DNA from 3 places in the Streptomyces sp. NPDC052036 genome. Region 2 is predicted to be linked to each of the others. Evidence: riboswitches for the same ligand, from Rfam matches in the RefSeq annotation. Region 2 holds a riboswitch; each other region holds the start of a gene.
The links. A riboswitch is a leader RNA that binds a small molecule or an ion and turns the genes downstream of it on or off. The one in region 2 is predicted to bind S-adenosylmethionine.

Region 1 (6,999 bases), on a different contig from region 2:
CGCCCGGTCCGCAAGCCCGTCCCGTCCCGCCCCGCATGCGGGGAGCGCCGCCCGCCCGTGGGCCGCCACCCACCACACCCTCGCGCGACCGAACCCCCTGGGAGAGACATGTCCGCCCCTGCCCCGACCGCACTCCCGCTCGCCCGTCCCGCCCCCGCCTTCCGGGGCAGGATCGGCCGCGACGCCCGCAGCGGCCACTACGCCGTACCGCGCCGCTACCGCCTCCACCTGTCGCCGTCCTGTCCGGACTGTCTGCGGATCGCCATCACCCACAGCCTGCTCGGCCTCGACGAGGTCCTGCCCGTCACCCTGCTGCCCACAGTGCCCGACGGACCCGGCGGCGAACACTCCGCGCTGCGCCCGCTGTACGAGGCGAGCGCCCATCGCTACTCCGGAGCGGCCGTGGCGCCGGTGCTGAGCGACGACTGGTCGGGCCGTATCGTCAGCACACACGCCCCGGACATCATGCGCGACCTGGCACGCCGCTTCGGCGGAGGGCGCCCCGGGCTCTGGCCGAAGGGCGCCGGCAGGGAGATCGAGGGCGTCCGGCGTCTGTGCGCCCAGGGCATCGACGCGACCGCCCAGCGCGCCGGACGCGCCGACGCCGACGACGAGGAGCGGGGCGCCGCACTCACCTCGCTGCTGCGCACCCTGCGGTCGCTGGACGGCCGACTGGCCTACCAGGAATACCTTCTGGGCGACCAACTCACGGCCGCCGACGTGGAGTTGTGGGTCAGTCTGGTGCAGCTCGACACCGTGCACCGCTGGCATCTGGACGCCGCCGCGGTGCACCGTGTGGCCGGGTATCCGCAGCTGTGGGCCTACGCCCGTCGACTGGTCGCCCACCCCGCCTTCGGCCCGCACCTCGACCTCGACGGAATCGCCCGCCGGCATCACATGCACTGCCGCGGGCTCGAGGCCGCGGGCGCGGCCGTGCAGATCCTCGACTGGGCGGCACATGTCCCCAACCGCACGGCAGCCGCCTCCTGTTGATGCGGAGCCGGCGCTCCCGCACACGTATCACCTGACGGACGCACATTGACAGCGCTTCAGGCGCCTGTCTTAACTAGCGCCCAGAAGGTCATGAGCGTCAGCGACAAGCCCTGGCTTGCTGACCGGCAACCCTCGCTCCGCGGTGGGGTGCCCCAGGTGACGACCCGACCGGATGACGTTTCGGTAAGCGCGTGGCCCCACGGGCCGGAAGAGTGACGGTGGCAGTGATGTACGCAGCTTCGAGGACAGCCGCTTCGCGGCCCCGGGGCTGCGTCCTGCTGTGCACGAACCGCTCCGTCGACCTCCTCCGCGTCAACAGCGCACTGTGTACCACCCCGGGCTCTGCCCGCTGTCACGGCTGACGGCGTTTCCCCTCCCTGACGCGCACCGCTGCCGCGGTGCGCCCACGTTTCCGTCCCGCACCCGGTCCCGTGCGCCTCCCACGCCCCCTCACTCGGCCGCCGCCCTTGCCGCCGGGCCGTGCGGTCGCGCGCGCCGCCCGGGGTGTCCGACTCCGCTGGAGCCTGTCATGAGTGAACCCCTCGGCGCCGCCGTGTCCCTCGCCCCGCCACCGCCCGATGCCACCAGCGCGGGGCCCCCGACGGCCCAGCGGGTGCTGCCCCTGCGCCGGCCGGGCCGCCTGCTCGCCACCGCCGTCGTGCTCGTGCTGGTGGCCCAGTTCGTCCATGGACTGGTGTCCAACCCCTTCTACCAGTGGGACCGCTTCGCCTACTGGTTCCTCCGCCCCACCCTTCTCGACGGACTGCTCATCACCCTCGAAGTGACCGCGCTCAGCGCGGTACTGGGCCTGCTCGGCGGAGTCCTCCTCGCCCTGGCCCGGCTCTCCCGGAGCCCCGTACTGCGCGCGGTGAGCTGGACCTATGTGTGGGCGCTGCGTTCCGTACCCCTGATCGTGGTGCTGATCTTCCTGTACAACTTCAGCGCGCTGTACAAGACCTTGAGCATCGGCGTGCCCTTCGGCCCGGCCTTCCTCACCTTCGACGAGTCGCGGCTCGCCACCGACATGACCGTCGCCGTCGTCGGCCTGAGCCTGAACGAGGCCGCCTACGCCGCGGAGGTCGTCCGCGGCGGCATCCTCTCCGTCGACCAGGGCCAGCACGAGGCGGCCGCGGCCCTCGGGCTGCCCAGGGGCTACCAGTTCCGCAGGATCGTCCTTCCCCAGGCCCTCAGGTCCATCGTCCCCGCCTACGTCAACCAGTTGATCGGCCTGATCAAGGGCACCTCGCTGGTGTTCTACGTCTCGCTGCTGGATCTGTTCGGCGCCGCGCAGACCATGGGCAGCACCTACCCCGGCGACATCGTCCCGCTGCTGCTGGTCGTCACCGTCTGGTACCTGATCCTCACGAGCCTCGTGTCGGTCGTCCAGTTCTACGTCGAGCGGCACTACGCCCGGGGCGCCACCCGGTCCCTGCCGCCGACCCCGTTCCACCGACTCCGCGACGGTCTTCGCGACCTGCGGGAACGCGCGCGCAAGGAGGCCGCCGTATGACCACCGAGACTCCTTCGACCCGTCCCGCCGCCGTCGAGGTCCACGACGTGCACAAGTCCTTCGGCGCCCACCGGGTGCTGAACGGCATCGAGTTGACCGTACGCCCGGGCGAGGTGACCGTGATCCTCGGCCCGTCCGGCTCCGGCAAGTCGACGCTGCTGCGGGTGATCAACCACCTGGAGAAGCCCGAACGCGGCCATGTCAGCGTGAACGGCGAACCCATCGGTGTGCGTCGGCACGGCCACCACCTGAAGGAGCTGAGCGAGCGGACGATCCTGGCCCAGCGCAGCCGTATCGGGTTCGTCTTCCAGAACTTCAACCTCTTCCCGCATCTGACCGTGCTGGACAACGTGACCGCCGCCCCCGTCGCGACCGGCGCGCTGAGCCGGCCCGAGGCCGAGGAACTGGCCCGTGGCCTGCTGGGGAGGGTCGGGCTCGCGGACCGGGCGCGGGCGTATCCCCGGCAGTTGTCGGGCGGTCAGCAGCAGCGTGTGGCCATCGCCCGCGCGCTCGCGCTGCGTCCCGGAGTCATCCTCTTCGACGAACCCACCTCCGCCCTCGACCCGGAACTCGTCGGCGAGGTGCTCGCTGTCATCAAGGACCTGGCCCGCGGCGGCACCACCCTCGTCATCGTCACCCACGAGATCGGCTTCGCCCGCGAGGTCGCCGACCGGGTGGTCTTCATGGACGGCGGCCGGATCGTCGAACAGGGGCCGCCCGCCCAGGTTCTCGACCACCCGCGGCACGAGCGCACCCGGGACTTCCTGAGCAAGGTGCTCTGACCTCGCCTCCGCTCCTCCCCATCACCCTTCACCGAACAAGGACACTCATGCGTACCCTCAGTCTCCGTATCCGTCTGCGCCGCGGCCTCACCGCGGGCACCGCCGTCGTCACCCTCGCCGCCGGGCTCGCCGCCTGCGGGGGCGACAGCGACGCCGCCACCACCACGGGCGGCGCGCCCCCCGGCACGGTCACCGTGGGGCGGCTCTCCAACGGCGCGGCCCGGCAGACCACGTTGAAGGTGTCCGAGGTGAAGTCGATCAGTGCCGAGCTGCCCGCGGCCCTGCGCAAGAGAGGCACCCTGGAGATCGGCGTCGGGGCGCTGCCCTCCGGCTTCCCGCCCCTGGCGTACGTGGGCAGCGACCAGAAGTCGCTCACCGGCGCCGAACCCGACCTCGGACGTCTGGTGGCCGCTGTTCTCGGGCTCAAGCCCGAGGTGAAGAACTCGACGTGGGAGAACCTCTTCGTCGGCATCGACAGCGGCAAGGTGGACATCGCCTTCTCCAACGTCACCGACACCGAAGAGCGCAAGAAGAAGTACGAGTTCGCCTCCTACCGCCAGGACAACCTCGCCTTCGAGGTGCCGGAGAAGAGCACCTGGAACTTCGACGGCGACTACGAGGACCTCGCCGGCAAGACCGTCTCCGTCGGCTCCGGCACCAACCAGGAACGCATCCTCCTGACCTGGAAGGCGAAGCTGGCCAAGGAGGGCAAGAAGCTCACCGTCAAGTACTTCCAGGACAACAACAGCATCTATCTGGCGCTGGCCGCCGGCCGGATCGACGCGTACTTCGGCCCCAACCCCGCCGTCGCCTACCACATCACCCGGACCGCGCACACGCCCAGAGCCACCCGTAACGCGGGCACGTTCTCCGGAGCCGGCGAGACCCTTCAGGGTCTGATCGCGGCGACGGCGAAGAAGGACAGCGGTCTGGCCAAGCCGGTCACCGACGCCATCAACCACCTGATCCAGAACGGCCAGTACGCCCGGTGGCTGGCCGCCTGGAACCTGTCGAACGAGGCCGTCACCAAGGCGGAGACCAACCCGCCGGGCCTGCCGCTCGACAACTCCTGACCGCCCGCCAGGCCGTTCCCGCCCCCGTCGCCGTGCTCGCACGCGCGGGGGCCCGGCACTCTCGTCACGGACATCCAGGAAGGCACCCACTCGTGTCCTCAACCTCTCCTTCCCCCCTGCATCTGGCCGTCGCGCTCGACGGCACCGGCTGGCACCCCGCCTCCTGGCGCGAGCCGGAGGCCCGGCCCAGGGACCTGTTCACCGCCGGCCACTGGGCCGACCTGGTCCGGGAGGCCGAGCGCGGTCTGATCGACTTCGTGACCTTCGAGGACGGGCTCGGCCCCCAGTCCTCGCACCTCCTCGACCCGGACGAACGCACCGACCAGGTCCGCGGCCGCCTCGACGCCGTCCTCGTCGCCGCCCGGGTCGCCCCACTGACGCGGCACATAGGGCTGGTGCCGACCGTGGTCGTCACCCACACCGAGCCGTTCCATGTCTCCAAGGCCATCGCCACCCTCGACTACGTCAGCACCGGCCGTGCGGGCCTCCGGGTCCGGATCAGCGCGCGCCCGGACGAGGCAGCGCACTTCGGCCGCCGCACCCTGCCCCGTATCGACGCCTACGACAGCCCCGGCGCGCGGGAGCTGGTGCGCGACCTCTTCGACGAGGCCGCCGACCATGTCGAGGTCGTACGCCGGCTCTGGGACAGCTGGGAGGACGACGCGGAGATCCGCGACGTGACCACCGGCCGGTTCGTCGACCGCGACAAGCTCCACTACATCGACTTCGAGGGCCGGCACTTCAGCGTCAAGGGCCCCTCCATCACCCCCCGCCCGCCCCAGGGCCAGCCCCCGGTGACCGCGCTCGCCCACCAGACCGTGCCGTTCCGGCTCGTCGCCCGCTCCACCGACCTCGGCTATGTCACCCCGCACGACGCCGCACAGGCCCGCGCGATCGTCACCGAGGTCCGGACCGAGCAGGCCGCCGCCGGACGCGCGGAGGAGCCGCTGCACCTCTTCGGCGACCTGGTGGTCTTCCTCGACCACACCGCTGCCGAGGCCGCCGCCCGCCGCGAGCGCCTCGAGGCCGCCGCCGGAGAGCCGTACACCAGCGACGCCCGGATCTTCACCGGCACCCCCGCCCAACTCGCCGACCTGCTCCTGGAGTTGCAGTCGGCCGGGCTCTCCGGCTTCCGGCTGCGCCCCGCCGTCGCCGGGCACGACCTGCCGCTCATCACCCGGGGCCTCGTCCCCGAGCTCCAGCGCCGCGGCGCGTTCCGCACCGCGTACGAGGCCGACACCCTGCGCGGGCTGCTGGGACTCGCCCGCCCCGCCAACCGCTACGCCGCGCCCGCCGCCTGAGCCGGAAGGAACCCGACGGACCATGAGCAAGCCGCTCAAGCAGATCCATCTCGCGGCCCACTTCCCCGGGGTCAACAACACCACCGTGTGGAGCGCCCCGAAGGCCGGCAGCCACATCGAGTTCAGTTCGTTCGCACACTTCGCACGGACCGCCGAGCGAGCCAGGTTCGACTTCCTGTTCCTCGCCGAGGGGCTGCGCCTGCGCGAACAGGACGGGAAGATCTACGACCTGGACGTCGTCGGCCGCCCCGACACCTTCACCGTGCTCGCCGCGCTGGCCGCCGTCACCGAACACCTCGGCCTCACCGGCACCATCAACTCCACCTTCAACGAGCCCTATGAGGTGGCCCGCCAGTTCGCGAGCCTCGACCACCTCTCCGGGGGACGCGCCGCCTGGAACGTCGTCACCTCCTGGGACGCCTTCACCGGGGAGAACTTCCGCCGCGGCGGCTTCCTGCCGCAGGAGGAGCGCTACTCCCGCGCCGAGGAGTTCCTCGCCACGGCGAACGAACTCTTCGACTCCTGGCACGGCGACGAGATCGTCGCCGACCCGGCGACCGGCACCTTCCTGCGCGACGCCAAGGCCGGAGCCTTCGTCCACCACGGCCGGCACTTCGACATCCACGGCCGGTTCAACGTCCCCCGCAGCCCCCAGGGCCGCCCGGTGATCTTCCAGGCCGGGGACTCCGACGAGGGCCGCGAGTTCGCCGCGTCGAGCGCGGACGCCATCTTCAGCCGCTACAGCGCCCTGGAGTCCGGCCGCACCTTCTACGCGGACGTCAAGCGCCGCCTGGCCGCCTACGGCCGCCGGCCCGACCAGCTGCTCATCCTGCCCGCCGCGACGTTCGTCCTCGGTGACACCGACGAGGAGGCCGAGGAACTGGCCCGCGAGGTGCGCAGGGCGCAGGTCAGCGGGGCCACCGCGATCAAGCACCTGGAGTTCGTCTGGAACCGCGACCTGTCCGCCTACGACCCGGACGGCCCGCTCCCGGACATCGACCCGCTGCCCGGCGAGAACACCATCGCACGCGGCCGTGCCCAGGTGCGGATGTACCGCGATCCGCAGGCCACCGCGCGGGAGTGGCGGGAGCTGGCCGCCGCGCACCACTGGTCGATCCGGGACCTGGTCATCAACACCGGCAATCGCCAGAGCTTCGTGGGCTCCCCGGCCACCGTGGCGCGGGAGATCGACGCCTTCGTCCAGGCCGACGCGTCCGACGGTTTCATCCTCGTCCCGCACCTCACCCCCGGCGGACTCGACGCCTTCGCGGACACCGTGGTGCCGCTGCTGCAGGAGCGCGGCGTGTACCGCACGGAGTACGAGGGCACGACCCTGCGCG
Region 2 (6,999 bases):
CCGGCCCGAGCGGGCCGTCCTCGCCTTCGACTTCGACGGGACGCTTGCCCCGATCGTCCCCGACCCCGACCGGGCCCGCGCCCATCCGGACGCGGCTGCCGCCCTCGCGGTGCTCGCCCCGAAGGTCGCCTCCGTCGCGGTCGTCACCGGCCGCCCGGCCGGCGTCGCCGTCCGCCACGGCGGCTTCGCGGGCGTGCCCGGACTCGACCGCCTCGTCGTCCTCGGCCACTACGGCGCCGAACGCTGGGACGCCCGCACCGGCACCGTCAACGCCCCCGCCCCCCACCCGGGCGTCGCCGCCGTCCGCGCCGAACTCCCCGGCTTCCTGGGCGAGATCGGTGCCTGGCGCGGCACCTGGATCGAGGAGAAGGGGCGCGCCGTCGCCGTGCACACCCGCCGGGCCGACGATCCGCAGGCCGCCTTCGAGGCCCTGCGCGAACCCCTCACCGGGCTCGCCGCCCGCCATGGCCTGATCGTCGAACCCGGCCGCCTGGTCCTGGAACTGCGTCCGCCGGGCATGGACAAGGGAGTGGCCCTGTCGGAGTACGTCCGCGAGACCGGTGCCGGAGCGGTCATGTACGTGGGGGACGACCTCGGCGACCTCCCGGCCTTCGCCGCCGTCGACAAACTCCGCTCCGACGGCGTACCCGGACTGCTCGTCTGCAGCGGCAGCGAGGAGGTCACGGAACTGGCCGACCGAGCGGATCTCGTGGTCGACGGCCCGGCAGGCGTCGTACGGCTGATGACCGCTCTGGGGGCCCGTATGACGGACCGCTCCTGAGGGCCTGAGGGCCGCTGTCCCGCCGGGCGCCGGACCGCCCCGCCCGGCCGGGCGGGGCGGTCCTCAGCCCCCCAGCGCGGCCAGCTGATCCAGGAACCAGCGGGCCGGGGGCAGCGCGGTGGCCTGCGCGGCCAGCCGCTTGGTGCGTTCCGCGCGCTCTGCGGGACTCATCGACAGCGCCTCGTGCAGCGCCTGGGCCGTGCGCACGATGTCGTACGGGTTCACGGTCACCGCGTCCTCGCCCAGCTCCTCGTACGCCCCGGCCTCCCGTGAGAGCACCAGCGCACAGCCCTCGTCGGAGACCACCGGCACCTCCTTGGCGACCAGGTTCATGCCGTCCCGGATGGGGTTCACCAGGGCCACGTCCGCCAGCCGGTAGGCGGCGAGGGAGCGGGCGAAGTCGTCCTTCACGTGCAGTTCCACCGGGGTCCAGCCGGGGGTGCCGAAACGGGCGTTGATCTCCGCCGCCACCCGCTGGACCTCCGCCGTGTAGTCGCGGTAGACCGCCAGGTCCTGCCGGGAGGGGTAGGCGAACGCCACATGGACGACCCGTTCGCGCCACTCCGGACGCGACTGGAGCAGTTCCTCGTACGCCAGCAGCCCGCGCACGATGTTCTTCGACAGCTCCGTGCGGTCCACCCGCACGACCGCCTTGCGGGGCGTGCCGTCGGGGGCCGTGCCGATCTGCTGCCGCAGGGCCCGCATCCGCTCTTCCACGTCCGGCCGGTGCGCCCGCTCGCGCAGGAACTCGGCGTCGGCACCCAGCCCGTGGACGCCGATGCGCGTCCCCGAGGGGATGCCGGGGCCGAGGACCGCGTGGCAGCAGTCTGTGAACGCGTCCGCCCACCGCTGGGTGAGGAACGCCGCCCGGTCCGCGCCCAGGATCCCGCCGAGCACCTGCGCGGCGATGTCGTCGGGCAGCAGACGGAAGTACTCCGGCGGTGCCCACGGCGTGTGCGAGAAGTGGCCGATCCGCAGGTCGGGCCGCAGCTCGCGGAGCATCCGGGGGGTCAGGGTGAGGTGGTAGTCCTGGACCAGGACCGCCGCGCCCTCGGCCGCCTCCTCGGCGAGCGCCTCGGCGAACGCCCGGTTGTAGGTCTCGTACGCCGCCCACTGCCGCCGGAACTCCGCGTCGAAGACCGGCTCCAGCGGCGTCTGGTACAGCATGTGGTGCACGAACCACAGGACCGAGTTCGCGATGCCGTTGTACGCGTCCGCGTGCATCTGCGCGTCGATGTCGAGCATCCGTACGCGCTGGCCGCCGGTGTCGGCCGGATCGAGCCTGCCCGCCGTGCGCCGGACGGCCTCCCGGTCGCTGTCGTTCAGCGCGGAGCAGACCCACACCGCGTCCGCGTCGGGGCCGATGGCTGACAGACCGGAGACCAGTCCGCCCCCGCCGCGCCTGGCCGTGAGCTGTCCGCTCTCGTCCAGTACGTACGAGACCGGGCCGCGGTTGGACGCCACCAGAACGGAAGCCGCATTCGAAGCCATGCCACGAAACCTAGCCCGAGCCGAAAACGCTCAAACGTTCCCTTCGGCCGTCTGCGGAACCGTATACAAATACAAAGGGGGCGCCATGGGCTTGGTTCCCCCGGGTTCCCCAGGGTGTGCCCGGACCGGACGGCTCAGGCCGCCCGCCGGTCCGTGTACTCCGCGATCTCCGCCATCGGCGGCCGCTCCTCCGTGTCCACCGAGTACGTCCGTGGTTCGAAGCGGCCCTCGACACGCTCGAACTGGGTGAGGGCGGGGCGCACCAGATGGCCCCGGGCCAGCCGCAGCTGCGCGGTGCGGTAGATCTCCGCGGCCATGCGGCCCAGCGCCTGGCCGTCCTGGTGGCGGTGCAGGCGCACCCCGACGTCGACCTGGGCCAGGGCGTCCAGGCCCACCAGATGCAGGGAGTCGACCAGCATGCCCAGCTCCACCCCGTACCCGACCGGGAACGGGAGCCGTTCCAACAGGGAGCGGCGGGCGGCGTACTCGCCGCCGAGCGGCTGGACGAAACCGGCCAGCCGCGGCCAGTGCATATTGAGCAGCGGGCGCGCCATCAGCTCGGTGACCCGGCCGCCCTGGCCGGCCGCCGTGCCGGTGGCGGGCTCACCGGGCAGGGCCAGCGGCCGGTCGTACATCGCCTTCACGAGGCACACGCCCGGGTCGGTGAGCAGTGGGCCCACGATCCCGGAGACGAAGTCGGAGGAGAACTCCCTCAGATCCGCGTCGACGAAGCAGACGATGTCCCCTCGGGTGACCAGGAGCGAGCGCCACAGCACCTCGCCCTTCCCGGGCACGGCCGGAACGCGCGGCAGGATCGCGTCGCGGTGCACCACCGTCGCGCCGGCCGCCGCGGCGACCTCGGAAGTGCGGTCCGTGGAGCCGGAGTCGACGACGACGATCTCGTCGACGAGCGGAACCTGCTGCATCAGGTCATGGCGGATCACGGCGACGATCTCGCCGACCGTCTCCTCCTCGTTCAGTGCGGGCAGCACGACGCTGACCGACGAACCCGAGGCGCGTTTGGCGGCCAGGATCTGGTGGATCGGGCGATCGGCCGCGGTCCAGGAGCGGGTGCTCAGCCAGCGCTCGACTTCTTCCAGCACAGTCTGCGGCTCCTTACATGCGGTGATCCATCTCGCGGGTCGGACGACTATCTCAACTGTCCTGGCCTTCGGTTACAGTCTTGAACAACGCCGGTGACCATCGCATGTCGGGGGTCGCCGCTGCTGACAGCAGTGAAACAACCGCATACAGCTCATCCAGAGGGGCAGAGGGACACGGCCCGATGAAGCCCCGGCAACCCTCCAGCCGGTTCTCGTAGATCCATGTGATCGTCTCCGCGAGGCTCCCGGCTAGGGAAGGTGCCAAATCCGTCTCACGGCGAGATGCGTCGTGAGGAAGATGAGGAGAAAGGGCCTCGCCTGACATGGCTGTGCAGACAGTTGTAAGCAGCACCGACTCCGTGAATCTCGGACCCGCCGCGGCTCTGTCCTGCCGCGAGTGCGGCCATCGGGTGCCCCTCGGTCCGGTCTTCGCCTGCGAGGAGTGTTTCGGCCCGCTGGAGATCGCCTACGACTTCTCGGGCTACGACACCGAGGAGCTGCGCAAGCGCATCGAGGCGGGCCCCGCGAACATCTGGCGCTATGCGCCGCTGCTGCCCGTCCCGGCGGACGTCGCCGACAAGCCGAACCTCAACCCCGGCTGGACCAAGCTGGTCAAGGCCGACAACCTGGCGCGCGAGCTGGGCGTGACCGGCGGTCTGTATGTGAAGGACGACTCCGGCAACCCGACGCACTCCTTCAAGGACCGCGTGGTCGCCCAGGCGCTGGAGGCGGCGCGCGCCTTCGGCTTCACCACCCTCTCCTGCTCCTCCACCGGCAACCTGGCGGGCGCGGTGGGCGCCGCGGCGGCCCGGGCCGGCTTCCGCTCCTGCGTCTTCATCCCGCACGACCTGGAGCAGGGCAAGATCGTCATGGCCGCGGTCTACGGCGGCGAGCTGGTCGGCATCGAGGGCAACTACGACGATGTGAACCGCTTCTGCTCGGAGCTGATCGGCGACCCGGTCGGCGAGGGCTGGGGCTTCGTCAACGTCAACCTGCGCCCGTACTACGCGGAGGGGTCCAAGACCCTGGCGTACGAGATCGCCGAGCAGCTGGGCTGGCGGCTGCCGGACCAGATCGTGGTCCCGATCGCCTCCGGCTCCCAGCTCACGAAGATCGACAAGGGGCTGCAGGAGCTGATCAAACTCGGGCTGGTCGAGGACCGCCCGTACAAGATCTTCGGTGCCCAGGCCGAGGGCTGCTCCCCGGTGTCGACCGCGTTCAAGGCGGGCCGCGACGTCGTACGGCCGCAGAAGCCGGACACGATCGCCAAGTCGCTGGCGATCGGCAACCCGGCGGACGGTCCCTATGTCCTCGACATCGCGCGCCGCACCGGAGGGGCCGTGGAGGACGTGACGGACGCGCAGATCGTGGACGCCATCAAGCTGCTCGCCCGCACCGAGGGCATCTTCGCGGAGACGGCGGGCGGTGTGACGGTGGGCGTCACCCGCAAGCTGGTCGAGAGCGGTGCGCTCGACCCGACGAAGACGACCGTCGTCCTCAACACCGGCGACGGCCTCAAGACCCTGGACGCGGTGGCGGGCACCGGCCTCACCGCGACGATCCGTCCGACCCTGGACTCCTTCCGAGAGGCTGGCCTCGCATGAGCGTGACCGTTCGCATCCCCACCATCCTGCGCACCTACACCGGAGGCCGGGCCGAGGTCGCCGCCGAGGGCGCGACCCTCGCCGACGTCATCGCCGACCTGGAGAAGAACCACACCGGCATCGCCGCCCGCGTCCTCGACGACCAGGGCAAGCTGCGCCGCTTCGTCAATGTGTACGTCAACGACGACGACGTCCGCTTCGAGCAGGGCCTTCAGACGGCCACCCCGGACGGCGTGGGCGTCTCCATCATCCCGGCTGTCGCGGGTGGCTGACGGCCGTTCATCCCCGCGCGACCATTACCCTCGGTAAGGTCGAGTACCGAGAGTTCACCGAATTGCCCTCTCCGTGACAGAAGCGGAGGGGGCAATTCTGCATGGTTGAGCACGGTACAGTTGGGGAACTCGCTCCCCGTTTTCCGGTCGGACAACCGGTGTCCCTGCCGCCCGTCCGACAAGAAGCAGCCAAAGTAGGCAGGGGTTTTGCGCCATCCATTCCTTTTGTCGGGCCCGACTTGCCCTGAATTCGGGTGAATTCTTAGTACATTCCCGACCGGTCGTGCCCGGAATTCTCGTCCGATTGACCTGTTGCACACGGCAGTTGGACAGATACATTCAGCCGCGGTCGACGCGTTCCGGCGCACGCCCCCAACCGTTGGGGGGTGAGGTCTGACCCGGATCCGCGAAGTGTGGATCTGTGCAAGGGCCAGTAATAGGGGAGTTAGGCATGGCTCAGGGCACCGTCAAGTGGTTCAACGCGGAGAAGGGGTACGGCTTCATCGCGGTCGACGGTGGTGCGGATGTATTCGTCCACTACAGCGCGATCCAGATGGACGGCTACCGCACCCTGGAAGAGGGCCAGCGGGTCGAGTTCGAGATCTCGCAGGGTCAGAAGGGGCCGCAGGCGGACATGGTCCGTCTGGCCGGCTGAGTTGCGCGCCGACGACTGAACTGTTCGACGTGTCGAGGGGCTCGTATCCCGTACGGGATACGAGCCCCTCGGTCTGTCCGGATCCGATGGGTCCGGACGCGACGGGGGCGCGCGGGGAGTCGCGGCGGGGGCTGCTGCGCGCCCTCCGGCGAGCGCGCTTCGCGGGCGCGCCGTGCGCCCACCCGTCACCCGGCCACCACCCCCCATCGAGCCCGCTTCGCGGGCAGCGTCTTGCACTCTCGGGGGGCGAGTGCTAATCATTGGCGTTAGCACTCTGAAGGTGAGAGTGACAAAGAAGGACCGGGTCGGTGAGGCCACGGACCGGGTGGGGCAAGGAACCTCCGGCCGGGGCCGTCCGTCGCGGGCGCGGGCGCGGTCCGAAGTAATCACCCCCAGTCCTGGAGGGACCACTTCACATGGCCAAGATCATCGCGTTCGACGAGGAGGCGCGGCGCGGCCTCGAGCGCGGCATGAACCAGCTCGCGGACGCCGTGAAGGTGACGCTCGGCCCCAAGGGCCGCAACGTCGTCCTCGAGAAGAAGTGGGGCGCCCCCACGATCACCAACGATGGTGTGTCCATCGCCAAGGAGATCGAGCTCGAGGACCCGTACGAGAAGATCGGCGCCGAGCTGGTCAAGGAAGTCGCCAAGAAGACGGACGACGTCGCCGGTGACGGTACGACCACCGCGACCGTGCTCGCCCAGGCGCTGGTCCGCGAGGGCCTGCGCAACGTGGCCGCCGGTGCCAACCCCATGGCTCTGAAGCGCGGTATCGAGAAGGCCGTCGAGGCCGTCTCCGCCGCCCTGCTGGAGCAGGCGAAGGACGTCGAGACCAAGGAGCAGATCGCCTCCACGGCCTCCATCTCCGCCGCCGACACCCAGATCGGCGAGCTCATCGCCGAGGCCATGGACAAGGTCGGCAAGGAAGGCGTCATCACCGTCGAGGAGTCGCAGACCTTCGGTCTGGAGCTCGAGCTCACCGAGGGCATGCGCTTCGACAAGGGCTACATCTCGGCGTACTTCGCCACCGACATGGAGCGTATGGAGGCCGTCCTCGACGACCCGTACATCCTGATCGCCAACTCCAAGATCTC
Region 3 (6,999 bases), on a different contig from region 2:
GGCGTTCAACTCGGCGGTGCACATCAGCTTCGACGTCCGTGGCGGTCTGCTGATCCGGCAGATTCACCACTGGGCGGCGCTGGTCTTCCTCGCCGGCATGTTCGTGCACATGATGCGCGTGTTCTTCACCGGCGCGTTCCGCAAGCCGCGTGAGATCAACTGGCTGTTCGGCTTCCTGCTGTTCGTCCTGGGCATGTTCACCGGCTTCACCGGTTACTCGCTCCCCGACGACCTGCTCTCCGGCACCGGTGTCCGCTTCATGGAGGGCGCGATCCTGTCCGTGCCGATCATCGGCACGTACCTGTCGTTCTTCCTCTTCGGCGGCGAGTTCCCGGGTGGCGACTTCGTGGCCCGGTTCTACTCGATCCACATCCTGCTGCTGCCGGGCATCATGCTCGGTCTGGTGGTCGGCCACCTGATCCTGGTCTTCTACCACAAGCACACGCAGTTCGCGGGTCCCGGAAAGACGAACAACAACGTCGTCGGCATGCCGCTGCTGCCGGTGTACATGGCCAAGGCCGGAGGCTTCTTCTTCCTGGTCTTCGGTGCCATCGCGGCCATCGCGGCGATCGCGCAGATCAACCCGATCTGGGCCATCGGCCCCTACCGTCCGGACCAGGTCTCCACGGGTGCCCAGCCCGACTGGTACATGGGCCAGGCCGAGGGTCTCATCCGTGCCATGCCCGGCTGGGAGATCAACATCTGGGGCCACACGCTCGTCCTGGGTGTGTTCATCCCGCTGCTGCTCTTCCCGCTGACCCTCGCCGCCATCGGTGCCTACCCCTTCATCGAGTCCTGGATCACCGGCGACAAGCGCGAGCACCACATCCTGGACCGCCCGCGCAACGCGCCGACGCGTACGGCCTTCGGTGCCGCGTGGATCTCCTGGTACTTCGTGATGCTGCTGGGTGGCGGCAACGACATCTGGGCCACGCACTTCCACCTGTCGATCAACTCGATCACCTGGTTCGTCCGCATCGCCTTCTTCGTGTTGCCGGTGCTCGTGTTCATCGTCACCAAGCGGATCTGCCTCGGCCTCCAGCGCCGCGACCACGACAAGGTGCTGCACGGCCGCGAGTCGGGCATCATCAAGCGGCTGCCGCACGGTGAGTTCATCGAGGTCCACGAGCCGCTCAGCCAGGAGCAGCTGCACACGCTCACGGCGCACGAGCAGTACAAGCCGGTCGAGATCGGCCCGACGGTCGACGAGAACGGCGTCGAGCGGAAGGTCAAGGGCTCGGAGAAGCTGCGTGCCCGGTTGAGCAACGCCTACTACGGGGACGACAACCAGATCCCCAAGCCCACGGTCGAGGAGTACAAGGAGATCACGAGCGGCCACGGCCACCACTGATCGCTGCGCGCGCCACGCCACGGTCGAAGGGCCCCGTCCAGATCCGGACGGGGCCCTTTGCCGTGCCCGGGGCTGGATAGGGTGGACCTGTTCGAGAAATGTGTCCCGGCCGGGACACCGACCCAGGAGCGGCTTATGAGCGCTGTGAACCCCGCTGGAGGCGACACCGCGGCGGGCCGTTCCTGGCCCCGGGTGCTGAACGCCCTGCTGGACGGCCGTGACCAGAGCGTGGACGACACGGCCTGGGCGATGGACCGGATCATGCGCGGCGAGGCGACGGACGCGCAGATCGCCGCCTTCGTCGTCGCGCTGCGGGCGAAGGGCGAGACGGTCGACGAGATCACGGGGCTCGTGCGAGCGATGTACGCGCACGCGAACGTGATCGAGGTACCGGGTCCGTCGGTCGACATCGTCGGTACGGGCGGTGACGGCGCGAAGACGGTCAACATCTCCACGATGTCGTCGATCGTGGTGGCCGGCACGGGGGCGAAGGTCGTCAAGCACGGCAACCGGGCCGCGTCGTCCGCGTCCGGCTCCTCGGACGTGCTGGAGAAGCTCGGCATCAATCTGGACCTCACCCCGCGGCGGACGGCCGAGGTGGCCGAGGAGGCCGGGATCACCATCTGCTTCGCGGTGAAGTTCCACCCCGCGCTGCGGCATGTGGCCGCGGCGCGCGGCCAGCTCGGGATCCGTACGACGTTCAACGTGCTGGGCCCGCTGACCAACCCCGCGCGGGTGAAGGCCCAGGCGGTGGGTGTCGCGGACCCGCGGATGGCGCCGATCGTGGCGGGGGTCCTCGCCGAACGCGGGAACTCGTCCCTGGTCTTCCGCGGCGACGACGGACTGGACGAGCTGACCACGACCTCGACGTCCCGGGTCTGGGTGGTCCGCGACGGCAAGGTCACCGAGGAGACCTTCGACCCCCGGGACGTCGGCATCGAGCTGGTGCCGGTGGAGGCGCTGCGCGGGGCTGACGCCTCCTACAACGCCGATGTGGCGCGGCGCCTGCTGGACGGGGAGACCGGGCCGGTGCGGGACGCGGTGCTGCTGAACTCGGCGGCGGCGCTGGTGGCCCTGGAGCCCACCGGTGCGCCTCTGGCCGAGCAGCTGCGGGCCGGGATGGAGAAGGCGAGGGAGTCGATCGACTCGGGCGCCGCGAAGCGGTCCCTGGAGCGTTGGGTGGCCGCGAGCCACCGGTGAGCCCCGGGGCGAGGGGGGGGGAGCGCGGCACGGCCGGGCTCCCCCCCTCGCCCATGCCGTCGCCGCCGGGACGGACGACGTATGTCCCGGCATCCGGACAGATGTTGCGGGCGGCCGATCATGTCACGTAGCGTCCTGCCCAGGTCATGAGCGACAGCCACTCGGCCCCGGCCGGCTGTCCGGCAACCCTCCGTCCGTGGCGGGGTGCCCCGGGTGAAGACCAGGCCGTAGGCAGCGAGGTCTACGGCAAGCGCGGACCCCTCACACGCCGTGGATGAGCGTGGGGCCGGGGGTCCTGGTCGTTCGAGGGAGCCTTCTCCGTGAGCAAGCGAATGCGCTAGGGCCGCAGAGCCCCGCCTCCGCATCCCCTTTTCACCCTTTTCCCGTGCCGTCGAGGCAGCCGCGCGCCCTTGCGCGAGTCCTCCGGTGCGGTGATCCCCTCTGCCTTCACGGGAGTGCACCCATGTCTGTCTCCACCTTTGCCGCCGACCAGTCCGTTTGTGCCCCGCTGCCCGTTCTGGGCAGGGATGTCAGCGTCCCGCTCGTCACGGGCGGCACCGTCACCTACGCCGCGCTCGACTACGCGGCCAGCGCCCCGGCGTTGCAGCGGGTCTGGGACGACGTGGCGGCGTACGCGCCGTACTACGGCAGCGTCCACCGCGGCGCCGGGTATCTGTCGCAGCTGTCCACCGACCTCTTCGAGAACGCCCGCAGGACCGTCGCCGCCTTCCTGGACTGCCGCGAGGACGACCAGGTGATCTTCACCCGGTCCACCACCGACTCGCTCAACCTCCTCGCCGCCGCCCTGCCGGCCGACTGCCAGGTCTTCGTCTTCGAGACCGAGCACCATGCCTCGCTGCTGCCCTGGCGGGACGCCCGGGTCACGGTCCTCGACGCCCCGCGCACCCCGCAGCAGGCGGTGCGGACCCTGGAGGGCGCCCTCGCGGACCGCGACCCCCACGGACCGGCCCTCGTCTGCGTCACCGGTGCCTCCAACGTCACCGGCGAGCTGTGGCCCGTACACGAGCTGGCGGAGGCCGCCCATGCGCACGGCGCCCGGGTCGTCCTGGACGCCGCCCAGCTGGCCCCGCACCACCCGGTGTCGGTCAGGGACCTCGGGGTGGACTGGGTCGCGTTCTCCGGCCACAAGCTCTACGCCCCCTTCGGCTCCGGCGTGCTGGCGGGCCGCGCCGACTGGCTGCGCGCGGCCGAGCCCTACCTCGCGGGCGGCGGCGCCAGCCGCAGGGTGACCCGGCGGGCGGACGGGGGAGTGGACGTCGACTGGCACGAGAGCGCCGCGCGGCACGAGGCCGGCTCGCCCAATGTGATCGGGGCCTACTCCATCGCCTCGGCCTGCAAGGCCCTCACGGAAGCGGGCTTCGACGCGCTCGTCGCCCGTGAGCAGTACCTCGTCCGCAGGGTCCGGGAAGGACTCGCGGGGATCCCGGAGGTCAAGGTGCTCTCCCTCTTCGGCGACGACGCGCCCCGTGTCGGCGTCCTCTCGTTCGTCGTCGAGGGCTGGAACAGCTCCCACTTCGCCGCCGCGCTCTCCGCCGAGTACGGCATCGGCGTGCGCGACGGCCTGTTCTGCGCCCATCCGCTGGTGCGCACCCTGCTGGGCGGCGACCCGGGTACCCAGGGCGAGTGCGGCGCCCCCGAGGCCGCGCCCGGCGAGCGCTCCCTGAACGCGATCCGCGTCAGCTTCGGCGCGGGCACGCCCGACGAGCATGTGGAGCGTTTCGTCCGGGCGGTCGGGGAACTGGTCCGGGAGGGCGCGCGGTGGACGTACCGTACGCAGGACGGGCGTTGCGTCCCGGCGGTCTGACGCCCCTGACCGGTCGGCCGGCGGACTCCTCTAGTTGTCGAGCCCGATCAGTTGTCGAGCCCGATCGCGAATGCCGCCTCCAGGTCGTGCTGGGAGTACGTGCGGAAGGCGACGTGGGTGTCCGTGGCCAGCACACCCGGGATCTTGCTGATCCGGCCGGGGATGACGTCCGCGAGGTCGTCGTGGGCGTGAACCCGGACCATGGCGATGAGGTCGTACGTGCCGGTGACGGAGAAGACCTCGCTGACGGAGTCCAGCGCGGCGATCGACTCGGCGATCTCGGGGATCCGGTCCACGCTGGTCTTGATGAGCACGATCGCAGTGATCACGGCTGGCTGTCTCCCTAGGTGCACGCTCGGACTGTCACTCTAAGACCTGCTCCACCGCTCACCAACAGACTGTCCCGGCGGTGCGGTCTCCCGCACCGCCGGGACACGTCCGGCGCCGCGTCAGCCGGCCAGTTCCTTCAAGGAGGTGTGCAGCGTCTCGCGCAGGCGCGCCATCTGCTCCTCGCCGTAGGTCCAGCTGTCGTACTCGTTCTGCACCAGCAGCCGCCCGCCGAAGCTCGCGACCCCCATCTTCGGCGGCATGCCGGGCGCGTTCGCCGTGCCGCCGAAGCGGAGCAGGCGTACGCCGTCCGGAACGGGGTGCGCGGGGATGCGGCCCACGTTGGAGATGCCGTAGCTGACGACCGGAACCGGCAGCGGGATGCCCCGGGCGCCCGCCCGCAGCGCGGTGAGCAGGAAACGCTCGGGGTCCTGGCGGGCCAGGGCGGCGGCGATCTGGTCGGCCACGTCCTGGCCGACGGTGTCCGGGCGGTCGTCGTGCGAGACGGTCACGGGGGTCTGCAGGCCTGTGATGCAGTTGAGCACGGTGCTGAGCGGCAGCTCGGGCGTCAGCCGGGTGTGCAGGTCCACTCCGTGGCCGCAGACCATGGGCAACGGGCCGTTCTCGGGCGCCAGTTGGGAGCGTACCGCGGTCAGCACCAGACCGGTGACGAGGCTGTTGACGGTCACGCCCGGGTGCGGGCGGCGGCGACCACCGACTCGGTGACCTCGGGGTCGAACTCCAGCCGGTCGACGACGAAACGGCGCGACGCGGACGGGCGGCCGGGCCGTCCCACCCCCTCCGTGGGCAGAGTGGCGGGCTCGGCGTCGTCCGCACCGCCCTGTGCGAGCGCGTCGACCAGGGCGTCGATCTCGCTGTCGGGGATGGCCCCGGCCAGCCGGGTGTCGATGGCCTCGGGCAGCGCGTCGCGCTGCTCCGGGGCAGGGTCCGCGCCGCCGGCGAGAGCGGTGTAGTACTGCCAGAACTCGTTCAGCAGGGCGAAGGCGGACCGGCCGTCGGCGACACCGTGGTGCACACCGAGCACCACCTGGCTGTGCTCGCCGTCGGTGAGCAGCCAGCCGTGGATCATGCTCTGCGTCCAGTCCGGGCGGAGGTTGATCAGCGCGGCGAACCGTTCGTCGATGCCCTCCAGCACGGTCAGCGGCGGCTGGACCCGGTCGCGCACCCGCAGCACCGGTCCGGTGTCACCGGCCACCACCTCGGACCGGAGGATCGGGTGCCGGAGGGTCAGCAGGCCCAGGGCCCGCTGCATCAGGACGGGCTCCACCCGGCCCCGCACCAGGGACTCGACATAGGCCGGCATGTCGTACAGCGGCAGGCCTGCCGGTCCCAGATCGAGGAAATACACGCTCTCGAAGGGCGATATGGGGCGCTGACGGGTCATGGCGTGGTGGCCTCCGATGCTGGTGGACGAGGGTGGTGTGCGCGGCCCGGTGCCGTCGTGGGCCTCCCGCCCAGACGGCTCAGGGCGGCGGCGAACTGTTCCGGCCCGAGCGGCGGAGCCGGAAGGGGGCGGGCGGCAGCGGGGCGGAGGGAGTCCAGCACCAGGGCCAGACAGCGGCGCCACGCGTCGGGTACGGCGGGCGCGGCCCGACCGAGTACGGCGAGCAGGAACAGCAGGTCCTCGACGGTGATGTCGGCGCGGATCGTGCCCTGGTCCTGGCCGCGGCGCACCAGGGCCTGCAGTGTCTCCCGGTTCTCGGCGTGGAGGACGTCGAGGGTGGGCACGCCCTGTACGGCCGCGGTCATCAGGTCACCCGCGCCGCGGTCGGCGGCCAGCAGCTCGAAGACCTGCTCCAGGTAGGCGATGAGGATGCTCCAGGCGTCCCCCTCCCGGTCGCGGGCCTCCCGGGCGGCGTCCAGGACCGGCTTGAGGGAGTCGTGGAAGACGGCTTCGACGAGTGCGGCGCGGTCGGCGAAGTGGCGGTAGAGCGTGGCGTTGCCGACGCCGGCCCGGCGGGCGATGACGTCCAGAGGAGCGTCCACCCCGTGCTCGGCGTAGATGTCCCGGGCGGCGGCGATGAGCGTCTCGCGATTGCGCCGGGCATCTCTGCGCAGCGGTGTTCTCCGGTCGTCCGTGCTGGCCATGGGCGGGACCCTAACACCAACCGTGGACCACTCCCCGGTTTCGTTGCTGGGGTCGCCGGCAGATAACCGGGGGCTTACCCGGTTACTGTTCGCGAAGCGAGGAGACCCTTGTCCGCAACGGATTTCGAGGATCTGTCGGCCCTCGGCCAGGCCTTCGTCAACAACCCCCATCCGGTCTACGAGCGGA

Region 1: linked by a shared signal. The riboswitch ahead of AB0L95_RS17370 (amino acid ABC transporter permease) and the one ahead of thrC (threonine synthase) in region 2 are both predicted to bind S-adenosylmethionine.
Region 3: linked by a shared signal. The riboswitch ahead of AB0L95_RS29155 (aminotransferase class V-fold PLP-dependent enzyme) and the one ahead of thrC (threonine synthase) in region 2 are both predicted to bind S-adenosylmethionine.

The regions. Positions count from the first base shown of each region.
Region 1 is NZ_JBFAWW010000011.1:30,781-37,779, reverse strand. It holds gene AB0L95_RS17375 (glutathione S-transferase C-terminal domain-containing protein) at 109-993, shown strand; SAM riboswitch class IV at 1,080-1,189, shown strand; gene AB0L95_RS17370 (amino acid ABC transporter permease) at 1,523-2,503, shown strand; gene AB0L95_RS17365 (amino acid ABC transporter ATP-binding protein) at 2,500-3,285, shown strand; gene AB0L95_RS17360 (ABC transporter substrate-binding protein) at 3,333-4,358, shown strand; gene AB0L95_RS17355 (LLM class flavin-dependent oxidoreductase) at 4,451-5,659, shown strand; gene AB0L95_RS17350 (NtaA/DmoA family FMN-dependent monooxygenase) at 5,682-6,999, shown strand, end outside.
Region 2 is NZ_JBFAWW010000002.1:60,341-67,339, forward strand. It holds gene otsB (trehalose-phosphatase) at 1-781, shown strand, start outside; gene AB0L95_RS04345 (trehalose-6-phosphate synthase) at 845-2,272, opposite strand; gene AB0L95_RS04350 (glucosyl-3-phosphoglycerate synthase) at 2,407-3,375, opposite strand; SAM riboswitch class I at 3,525-3,680, shown strand; gene thrC (threonine synthase) at 3,699-4,979, shown strand; gene AB0L95_RS04360 (MoaD/ThiS family protein) at 4,976-5,251, shown strand; gene AB0L95_RS04365 (cold-shock protein) at 5,703-5,906, shown strand; gene groL (chaperonin GroEL) at 6,323-6,999, shown strand, end outside.
Region 3 is NZ_JBFAWW010000026.1:37,116-44,114, forward strand. It holds gene AB0L95_RS29145 (ubiquinol-cytochrome c reductase cytochrome b subunit) at 1-1,351, shown strand, start outside; gene trpD (anthranilate phosphoribosyltransferase) at 1,487-2,551, shown strand; SAM riboswitch class IV at 2,694-2,810, shown strand; gene AB0L95_RS29155 (aminotransferase class V-fold PLP-dependent enzyme) at 3,015-4,376, shown strand; gene AB0L95_RS29160 (Lrp/AsnC ligand binding domain-containing protein) at 4,424-4,705, opposite strand; gene AB0L95_RS29165 (hypothetical protein) at 4,826-5,392, opposite strand; gene AB0L95_RS29170 (hypothetical protein) at 5,389-6,108, opposite strand; gene AB0L95_RS29175 (helix-turn-helix domain-containing protein) at 6,105-6,812, opposite strand.